Regions from separate parts of the Exiguobacterium sp. JMULE1 genome, predicted to be linked through region 1. Evidence: riboswitches for the same ligand, from Rfam matches in the RefSeq annotation. Region 1 holds a riboswitch; each other region holds the start of a gene.
The links. A riboswitch is a leader RNA that binds a small molecule or an ion and turns the genes downstream of it on or off. The one in region 1 is predicted to bind thiamine pyrophosphate.
Positions count from the first base shown of each region.

Region 2: linked by a shared signal. The riboswitch ahead of EXW93_RS05950 (thiamine phosphate synthase) and the one ahead of thiD (bifunctional hydroxymethylpyrimidine kinase/phosphomethylpyrimidine kinase) in region 1 are both predicted to bind thiamine pyrophosphate.
Region 3: linked by a shared signal. The riboswitch ahead of thiT (energy-coupled thiamine transporter ThiT) and the one ahead of thiD (bifunctional hydroxymethylpyrimidine kinase/phosphomethylpyrimidine kinase) in region 1 are both predicted to bind thiamine pyrophosphate.

Region 1 covers NZ_SGWC01000002.1:482,148-485,424, forward strand. The annotation lists gene EXW93_RS16585 (murein hydrolase activator EnvC family protein) at 1-5, shown strand, start outside; gene EXW93_RS16345 (hypothetical protein) at 204-452, shown strand; gene EXW93_RS02660 (murein hydrolase activator EnvC family protein) at 500-1,480, shown strand; TPP riboswitch at 1,545-1,655, shown strand; gene thiD (bifunctional hydroxymethylpyrimidine kinase/phosphomethylpyrimidine kinase) at 1,771-2,574, shown strand; gene thiM (hydroxyethylthiazole kinase) at 2,555-3,277, shown strand, end outside.
Region 2 covers NZ_SGWC01000002.1:1,129,073-1,132,349, reverse strand. The annotation lists gene EXW93_RS05955 (FAD-dependent oxidoreductase) at 1-838, opposite strand, end outside; gene EXW93_RS05950 (thiamine phosphate synthase) at 835-1,428, opposite strand; TPP riboswitch at 1,511-1,613, opposite strand; gene nagZ (beta-N-acetylhexosaminidase) at 1,670-2,890, opposite strand; gene EXW93_RS05940 (OsmC family protein) at 2,887-3,277, opposite strand, start outside.
Region 3 covers NZ_SGWC01000002.1:1,894,955-1,898,231, reverse strand. The annotation lists gene pknB (Stk1 family PASTA domain-containing Ser/Thr kinase) at 1-26, shown strand, start outside; gene rsgA (ribosome small subunit-dependent GTPase A) at 52-957, shown strand; gene rpe (ribulose-phosphate 3-epimerase) at 960-1,616, shown strand; TPP riboswitch at 1,639-1,748, shown strand; gene thiT (energy-coupled thiamine transporter ThiT) at 1,810-2,370, shown strand; gene EXW93_RS10290 (thiamine diphosphokinase) at 2,372-2,974, shown strand; gene EXW93_RS10285 (amino acid permease) at 3,029-3,277, opposite strand, start outside.

The DNA.
Region 1 (3,277 bases):
TTTAAACAGTGAAGAATCGTTGCATATGCAACGATTCTTTTTTTTATATTTGATAAGAAATATATATTACAAAAAAACGTTTTCACTTGAAATGTAAATGAAATTTTTTTGAAACGATTAGGGTGCTATAATCTATTTCAGATATGAGAGAAACTTGAATACTATAATAAAAAATGAAAATACATAAGTGAGGAAAACGATATATGCTAAAAAAACTAATTTCTACCATTGTTTTAGGGGCATTACTTACAACAGGTACACAACCGATCGCGGCAGCAACGATTAAAGAAAAAAAGGCAGAAAATGCCGCTGAACAACGTAAATTAGAAAAAGAGATTAAAAAGCAAGAAGCTAAAATTTCAAAAGAACAACGTCAAATCAATCGAATCGACGCAGCGATTAACGAAAAGATTTTCCAAGTTTCCGAAAAAATAAACAAATTAAACAGTTAAGCAATCGAATCGATGAGTTAAAGGCAGACATCGTTCGTTACGAGGAGATGCTACAGAAGCAGGAAGAACTTCTCGGTGATCGTTTACGTGTTTTCCAAGAAAACGATGGAAACTCGATTAAGTGGGAAGAAGTCATTTTTGGATCAAAGGATTTAGGTGATTTATTCAGCCGAGTCATGGCGGGTAAAAAGATTGCTGAACAAGATGATAAAATGATTTCAGATTACATCGCGACACAAAAAAAATTAGCAGAAGCAAAACAAGCACTCGTTGAGAAAAAAGCGGAGCAAATGCAAGAAAAGAAAGTATTGCTTGAACAAAAAAAAGCGTTGAAAGCTCAAATGAAAGAGCGTAGTGCTACACTCAAAAAATTACGAAAAGGGAAGACGAAGTTTACGACAGAACTGTTAGACGCAAAAGAACTGCAAGCGACTCTCGAAGCGCAAGAACGTGCGATTGCGGCAGCGAAGGCAGCGGCTAAAGCAGCGGCTGAAAAAGCAGCAGCAGAGAAAGCGGCAGCTGAAAAAGCTGCTAAAGCAAGTGCTCAAGCAGCAAAACAAGCCAATAAGAATACAGAATCAACAAGTTCAGATACAACACCAATCGCTTCAGGTGGTGGGAAATTTGTCCGACCATCTTCTGGTGGGGTATCACAAGGGTTCGGACCAGCTAGTGGAGCAAATGGTTATACATTCCATAATGGCGTCGATTTCAAAGGTCCCGTCGGATCTCCGATCGTCGCAGCAGCAGCCGGAACCGTCATTACAGCATCAGGTGGTGGACCTTACGGAAACCACGTCATGATTTCGCATTTCTTGGATGGAAAAGTCTATACGACGGTTTACGCTCATATGAGCTCATTATCTGTTCATGCAGGACAAACGGTCTCTCAAGGTCAGCAAGTCGGAACACTTGGTAGTACAGGAAATTCAACAGGACCACACTTACATTTCGAACTACATGTCGGAGGTTATCAATATAGTGCTTCTTCTCCTCTGAATGCAGTGAATCCATTGGCATATCTGTAATCAAAAAACGGGCTTCGGCTCGTTTTTTTTTGCTGCTATGCTACAGTTAAGGCGAAACGAATACTTGAGCAACTAGGGGAGCTGGAGGAATCCGGCTGAGAGGAAAACCAATCTGTTTTCGACCCTATTACCTGAACTGGATAATACCAGCGTAGGAAAGTTGAGCCGAACGGATACCGGAATGCGTGTATAACGCTTTCGTATAGCGTCGACTGCTTTTTTACAGCGGTCGACGCTTTTTTTGTCGGTCACGACTCCCTTACATTGCTCGATGGGAAGGTGAAAAGAACATGAAACATGTACTGACGATTGCAGGATCCGACTCCGGTGGTGGAGCTGGGATTCAAGCAGATTTAAAAACCTTTTCGGCTTTAGGCGTTTATGGAATGAGCGTCCTGACAGCTGTCACGGCGCAAAATACACTGGGTGTTCAAGCGGTGGAAGAGTTATCTCCAGAAATCGTAGATGCCCAGTTAACGTCGATTTTCTCAGACATTCGTGTCGATGCGATCAAAATCGGAATGGTCTCGAATGCGCAGACGATTCGTGTCATTGCTACACATCTCCGCAAACAGACAGTTCCGATCATATTAGATCCCGTCATGGTCGCTAAAGGGGGACATGCCTTATTACGGACGGAAGCCGAACAAGCATTGATTTCGGAGCTTTTACCGCTTGCGACACTCGTCACACCAAATTTACCGGAAGCGGAGCGTTTAACAGGACGATCGGTCACCAATCTAGATGAAATGCGACTGGCGATGCATCAATTAGCTACACAGACAGGGGCAGTATTACTAAAAGGTGGACATCTCTCAGGAGCTGCGACGGATTTGTTGTTTGATGGGGAAGTAGAACACCGCTTCACATCGGAACGGTTAGACAATCAACATACTCATGGAACTGGTTGTACCTTATCTGCGGCGATTGCGGCGCGGATGGCGCTTGGAGAAGATTTGACAGATAGTGTAAGACAAGCAAAGAGCTATGTCACGGAGGCGATTCGTCATGGATTTGCTCTCGGACAAGGTATTGGACCGACACATCATTTTCATTCACTTTGGAGGGATACACATGTTTACGACCATTCTTGAACACAAACCACTCATTCACCATCTGACGAACACGGTAACGATCAACGACTGCGCAAACGTCACACTCGCTGTTGGAGCATCACCCGTCATGGCGGAAGACATTCGCGAAGTAGAAGAGATGGTTAGACTCGCGCAAGCCCTTGTCTTAAACATTGGTACGATCGATGCAGACATGCAAGCAGCTCAACGACTTGCAGCCGGTGAAGCGGGACGTTTGAATGTCCCGATCGTTCTTGATCCAGTTGGAGCAGGGGCAACGACATTACGTACTGCCTTTTCTAAAGAACTCATTAATCTCGGGTGTACGGTCATCAAAGGAAATACTTCTGAAATCAAGACGTTACTTGGGGAAGACGGACGAACTAAGGGAGTCGATGCTGCGGGAGATGCAATGATGGATCGAGAAAGTATTCGTGCATTCGCTCGCAAACACAAATCTGTCCTCGTCGTGACAGGTCCGAACGACTATATCACGGATGGAACGCGCGAAATGGAATTACATGTAGGAACACCTCGTCTAGGAGACATCACGGGTACGGGCTGTATGACGGCTTCCTTGATTGCGAGCTTCCTCGGCGCAGGATATACGGCGTTTGAGGCGGCTGTTCACGGAACATTCGTCATGGGAAAAGCAGGAGAACAAGCAGTCTCTGCGCAAGGTCTTGGTGATTTTAAACGAGAATTGTTCAATGCGATCAGCCTC
Region 2 (3,277 bases), 650 kb from region 1:
TCCGACGGGATGAATCGGTGACTCCGATATATGGCAAGCCGGACACCGTTTGCGGTCGTACACCGGACCAGACTTCTTCGATGACCGCGTCACGAATCGGTGGATACAGTCGTTCTGCTGCTTGAAGCAGTGACATGATCCCAGCGACACTGACGCCGACCGTCTCGTCGTGCGGCAGTTCGGTCGCACCGATCAAAATCCGTCCGTCAGCTTTTGGCACGAGGTAGACGGCTTCATCAAACAGAATCGAGCGTAACGGCTGACCCGCGAGACGGACGGCGAGACACTCCCCTTTGACCCCATATGTCGCGATCGAATTTCCGACTGTATCGAGCAAGGCTTGCGACCCGCGTCCGGCAGCGACCGTCACTGTTCGTCCGGTCCACGTTCCTGCGTTCGATTCGATCCTGATGAAGTCATCGTTCTCTTCGATGCGTGTGACATCTACCTGTTCTTCAATCGATATGCCACGTGCGTGTAAGGCATACATCAATGCAGTCGTCAGTCGTCGTGGATCGATTTGACCGACAGCTGGAAACAGATGCTCGCGTCCTTTACGTTTTAACAAAAACGGTTGTTCCCGGTACCCACAATCGATGCCTGTCTCTCGCTCGAGTCGACGTGCAAGCAACGGATACAGACGACGACTACGTGCGGCAAGTGCATGCAATTCCGCCCTCAGCTCGATGTCCGTCGCGAGCATCCCGGCAGCTGCGCGGCTCGTTCCTCGTCCGCATGTTCCACGTTCTAAGACGACGACGGATTCATTCTGACAGGCGAGACCATAAGCAAGCGTCAACCCGATGACTCCACCGCCGATGATGATGTGATTCGTCATACGCGAACCCCCTGATAACGCTTGACGGCGGCGAGTGGATCCGATTGACCGAGAATACCCGATAAGACGGCGATTCCGGTTGCCCCGGTCGCTGCGATTTCAGGCATGCATTCTGGTGTAATCCCACCGATCGCAATGACTGGTTTCGTCGTGAAGGTGACGACTTGCTTTAATGCGTCGATCCCTCGGGGTGGTAGGTCCGGCTTCGACGCTGTCGGATAAATATGACCGTACAGCAGTCGGTCGGCTCCTTCCGCTTCTGCTGCCAGTGCCTCTGCTAGTGAATGGACCGATTTCCCGATGACGAGATTCGGAAAATGACGTCGCACATCGCGGACACGCAAGGAACGGCGCGTCAGCTGCACACCGATGCCGGCGACATGGGCGACGTCGACCCGGTCATGAACCGTTAACTGTTCAGGCGAATAACCATGCCCAAGGAGTGCTTCAATCAGATCAAGTAATTCTGCCGCCGATAAGTTCGGTTCACGTAGATGCAGCTGATCCGTATAGGGTTGAAGTGATTGAAAGGTCTTTATTTCGTCAAGCGGATGAATGGATCCCGTCGAAATCAGATGTAAACGCATCATGTTCTTCCTTTCCATACGAAAAAGGACCACTCCCGATGTTGAAGGGAGTGGTCCGAAAATGCGCTGAAGCGCTAAGGATATCTAGGGTTTCGAGCCACTTCCCTCCGCTAGTACGAACTAGATCAGGTTCAAAGGGTCCGGATACTTCCGTCTCAGTCTGCTGGGAGACTCCCCTAGTGTCTTTTCGTGTTTAATTGGCTTGCCCCATTAGTCTAGCATGAGTCGCTTTGCTTCGCTAGTCCTAGTTGAGCGCTTCCACTTGCTGAATCAGCTCCGATTTCGTCGGTCGCTGTTGCTCTTGGCTGTCGGCATACGTCTGCTTTAGCTTCAGGATGCGCATTACTTTAGCATCGAGCATCTCCGGCGTCAGCGTTTGGTCTTTGACGGCTTGCATCACTTCAGCATGAACTTTTGCGTAAGCACCTGCCTCTGAAAACATCGCCATATCAGCTCCATTGACGAGCGACTGACGTGCCGCTTCTGCGAGACCATATCGTTTCGTGATCGCTCCCATGACGAGATCATCCGTGATGATGACACCGTTGAATCCGAGTTGCTGACGCAAGAGGTCAGTCAAGATCGGCTTTGAGAGCGAGGATGGATTCGTATCGTCATACGCGGGATAGAGAATATGGGCAACCATCACCATCTCGGCGCCCTCTTGAATCGCTTCTTTAAACGGTAACAGTTCCGTCTGCTTCAGTTCTTCCTTTGATGCCGTCACTTTCGGTAGCCCGACATGGGAATCGACACTCGTATTGCCGTGACCGGGAAAATGTTTGACGACCGGAATCGTTCCCGTCTCCTGCATCCCGTGCATCAGGGCCGTACCAAGCGTCGCGACGGTCTTCGGATCAGCACTGAACGCACGGTCGCCGATGATCGGATTGTTCGGATTACTGTTGACGTCTAGGACCGGTGCGAAGTCCATGTTGAAGCCATAAAATCGTGACAAATGTCCGAGCGTACGTCCGATATCTTCCATTTTCGCATCATCTGCTCCTTGCGCCATCCGTTGACTCGTCGGTAGACGTAATCGTTGATCCGGTACCCGGCTGACCCGTCCGCCTTCTTCATCGATCCCAACAAACGCATACGGTTTTTGATTCGTCTCTTGAATCGCACGTGTGAACGTCAAGAGTTGTTCTTCTGACGTGATGTTTCCGCCGAGCAATAAGACCCCGCCAATCGCATGCGTCTGTAACAATTTCCGGTCAGCTGCTGAAAGTTCCGTGCCGGCGACTCCGATATAGAGCAGTTGATCGATTTTTTCTGACGTCGACATCGCTTTTAATTGTTGCTTTAGTTTTGCTTGTTGTCGTTCTTCTTTCGTCGGCTCAGGCTTCGGTTTCTTTTCTTCTGTCGGTTGTTTCGATTCCGGTTGTGATGATTTCGTTGGTTCCGTCGTCTCCTGCGCACACCCTGCAAGCAACAGGCAACCGATCAGTACGACTTTCTTCACAAAGGATCCTCGCTCCGGACACCATTGATCGAATAATAGACGGAAATCTCAGCGTTCAGGGATTGCGAGACCGAACAATATTTATCCTTTGATAACGAGATGGCGCGACGGACCTTATCTTCCGGGAGATCTCCTTCGAGCCGGTAATGAATCGAGATCGACGTAAAACGCCGCGGATGGTCCTCTGCCCGTTCTCCTTCGATATCCATTTCGAAATGGGTGATCGTCAAGCGCATCTTCTCTAAGATCGAAACGATATCAATTCCGGTACAGCCGGCAACGGCATGTAGCAGTAGCTCAGTCGGTCGCGGCGCTTGATTTTCACCCCCGTTTTCGGGTGCTGCATCCATCGCCAGGTGATGCCCTGATTCCGTCTGTCCACTAAAC
Region 3 (3,277 bases), 1.4 Mb from region 1:
ACAATCAAGCAAAAGACGCACAATGAATGTGATGAAAAAGGAGTGCATAGGATGACGGAACAACGCATCGAAGAGAATCGAGAAGGAACGATCATACGCCTGCAGGGTGGCTTTTATGATGTCATGACACCAGAAGGAGAGGTCCGTTCACGGGCAAGAGGGAATTTCCGAAAACGCGGCATCAGTCCAGTCGTCGGAGACGAAGTCGTTCTTCATATCGAAAGTGAGACGGGATATATTCTCGAAGTGAAGGAGCGGGACAACTTTTTAGTACGCCCTCCAGTCGCGAATATCGACCAGGCATTGCTCGTCGTCTCGGCGGCAGAACCTGATTTTTCAGCGCACTTGCTCGACCGATTTCTCGTCTTGATCGAAGCGAAGGAAATCCAACCCGTCATCCTGTTAACGAAGATGGATTTACTTGACGAAGTCAAAGGACCGGCTGTCCGAGAGGCGATTGCCGCTTACCGGAAGATTGGGTATACGGTCATCGAGACATCAAGTGAGACGTTGACGGGTGTTGAGCAAGTCCGTCCGTTACTTGCTGGAAAAACGAGCGTTCTCGCCGGACAATCCGGTGTCGGGAAAAGTTCATTGCTCAATGCACTGGAGCCCTCTCTTGATTTAGAAACAAGTGCGATCTCGAAATCACTCGGACGCGGACGTCATACGACGCGCCACGTCACATTAATGCCGCTTGCCGAAGGATTGATTGCCGATACGCCAGGTTTCTCGAACCTCGATTTTCCGTATGATATGGAAATCGAGGATGTACGGTGGAGTTTTCCTGAATTCGTCGCTGTACAAGATGATTGTAAATACCGAGGTTGCTTGCATTTGAATGAACCCGGTTGTGCCGTAAAGGAAGCCGTCGAAGCCCAAGAAATCATGTCCTCTCGTTATGAGAACTATGGTATGTTTATAGACGAAATCAAGAATCGAGCCCGGAGGTATTGAAGATGATTAAAATTGCACCATCGATCTTATCAGCAGATTTTGCGAATCTTGAGCGTGATGTCAAAGCAGTCGAAGCAGCAGGCGCGGACTATATCCATTTTGATGTCATGGACGGTCAGTTCGTACCGAACATCTCATTTGGATTACCTGTGCTTAGCAGCTTACGTCAAAAGACGGATATGATTCTCGATGTCCATTTGATGATTGACCAGCCAGAACGTTTCGTTGAAGATTTCGTCAAGGCAGGAGCTGACATCGTGACGTTCCACGTCGAAGCGACGAATCATGTCCATCGTGTCTTGCAACAAATCAAAGCAGCGGGCGCAAAGGCAGGAGTCGTCTTGAATCCCCATACGCCATTATCAACGATTGAACACGTCCTTGAGGATGTCGATATGGTTTTATTGATGACTGTCAATCCGGGCTTCGGTGGACAAGCCTTCATCGAGCGTGTCATGCCGAAACTCGCAGCACTTGCGCAAATGAAAGCAGATCGTGGTCTGACATTTGAAATCGAGATTGACGGTGGCGTCAATCCGGAAACGGCAAAGCTTTGCATCGATAACGGTGCGAACGTTCTCGTCGCAGGATCAGCAATCTACAATGCACCAGATTATGCGGAAGCGATCACTAGCATTCGTCAAGGGGCTGCCGTATAATAAGAACGAGAAAACGAAATATGATGACCGCAAGGGGTGTCGCTTGAAAAGCGGCTGAGAGGAGTCTTTTAGACTTTAACCCTTCGAACCTGTTCCGTTCAAACGGACGTAGGGATGTGGCGCACGCAGGCAGTACGGCGTTCGTCGTACTGCCTTTTTGCGTCCTCTCGTACAATGAAGGAGGAAAAATAACATGAAACGGTTACAAATGATGATGGAAATTGCCATCTTTGCCAGTCTCGGAGTCGTCTTTGATTTACTGATTCCATTCAAAATGCCACAAGGAGGCTCAATCAGCTTAGCGATGTTACCGATCTTCGTCATGGCATTTCGCCATGGTGTCGTTGGAGGGGTCGTTACGGGAGCGCTTGTCGGTACGATTCAATTGATGTTCGCTCCACAAGTCTTGACGATCGTTCAACCGATGCTTGACTATACGATTGCGTATGGTGTCGTCGGATTAAGTGGTCTGTTCGCGCGTCAAGTCAGACTAGCCGCGCGCAATGGACAAAAGAAAAGCTTGATGGCGTTCGTTCTCCTGGCGACGTTATTAGGCGCAGGACTCCGTTATATCTGTCATGTCATCAGTGGAATCGTCTTTTTTGCCGAGTATGCCGAAGGTCCAGTCGTACCGTATTCATTGATTTATAACGCGACATACATGGTACCGTCTTACGTTCTTTGTGGTGTCGTTGCGGGTCTTTTATTCACGACTGCGCCACGCTTACTCCGTTATTCGGCACGAGGCGTCTGAGATGCGGGCGATTCTCGTCTGTGCCGGTCCGCGAGAAGAAGCGCCGGATTTACGGACGTTTTGTCAGCCAGGTGATTTTATCGTCGGTGTTGACGGTGGTGTTCAGACGATTGAATCGTTTGGGCTGACATGCGACCTGACGATTGGTGATTTTGATTCGCTTGGTTATGTACCAGAAGGGGCAATCGTTCATCCGGCCGAGAAAGATGAAACGGATCTCGAACTGGCACTTCGTACAGTCTCAGAGAAGAAACAGTTTGAGGATACCTTCATTATCGGGGCGACAGGTGGGCGGCTCGACATGACCGTCCAAAATGTATATTTATTGAAGCGATACCCAGAGGCACGACTCGTGACGAAACGAGAAGAGGTACGATACTTGGCTGAGGGAACGTATGCAGTCGAAGCAGGGAGCTATTATTATCTTTCGTTCATTCCACTCGTACCATCGACTTTAAGCTTATCCGGAGTCAAATATCCACTTGATGCACATCCAGTACCGGTCGGAGGTTCCTTGACCGTCAGTAATGAATGGTGTGCGTCAGAAGCGAAGGTAGAGCTCCATCAAGGAGAACTATTGATGATGCGGACGCTTAAGGAATAGCACAATCATAGGAAAGAGGCCGTGGATGACTCCGCGACCTCTTTTTGTATGAAATTATTCTTCGAGTTGAGAAGGGGCGACACGGATGTCGCTTTGGGCGGATAGATGTTTTCCTTTGACGAAGAGATGATAACTTCCCCACATGACGAGGAAGAAAGGAACACCGATGTATAGAGCGATTCGTTGATCCGCTTGAAACGCAAGACTGACGAGGACGACGACGTTTAACGTCAGCGAAATCAGTGGTAACACCGGATAGAGTGGTGTCTTGAATTTCAGTTCGGATACATCGTGTCCGTTTCG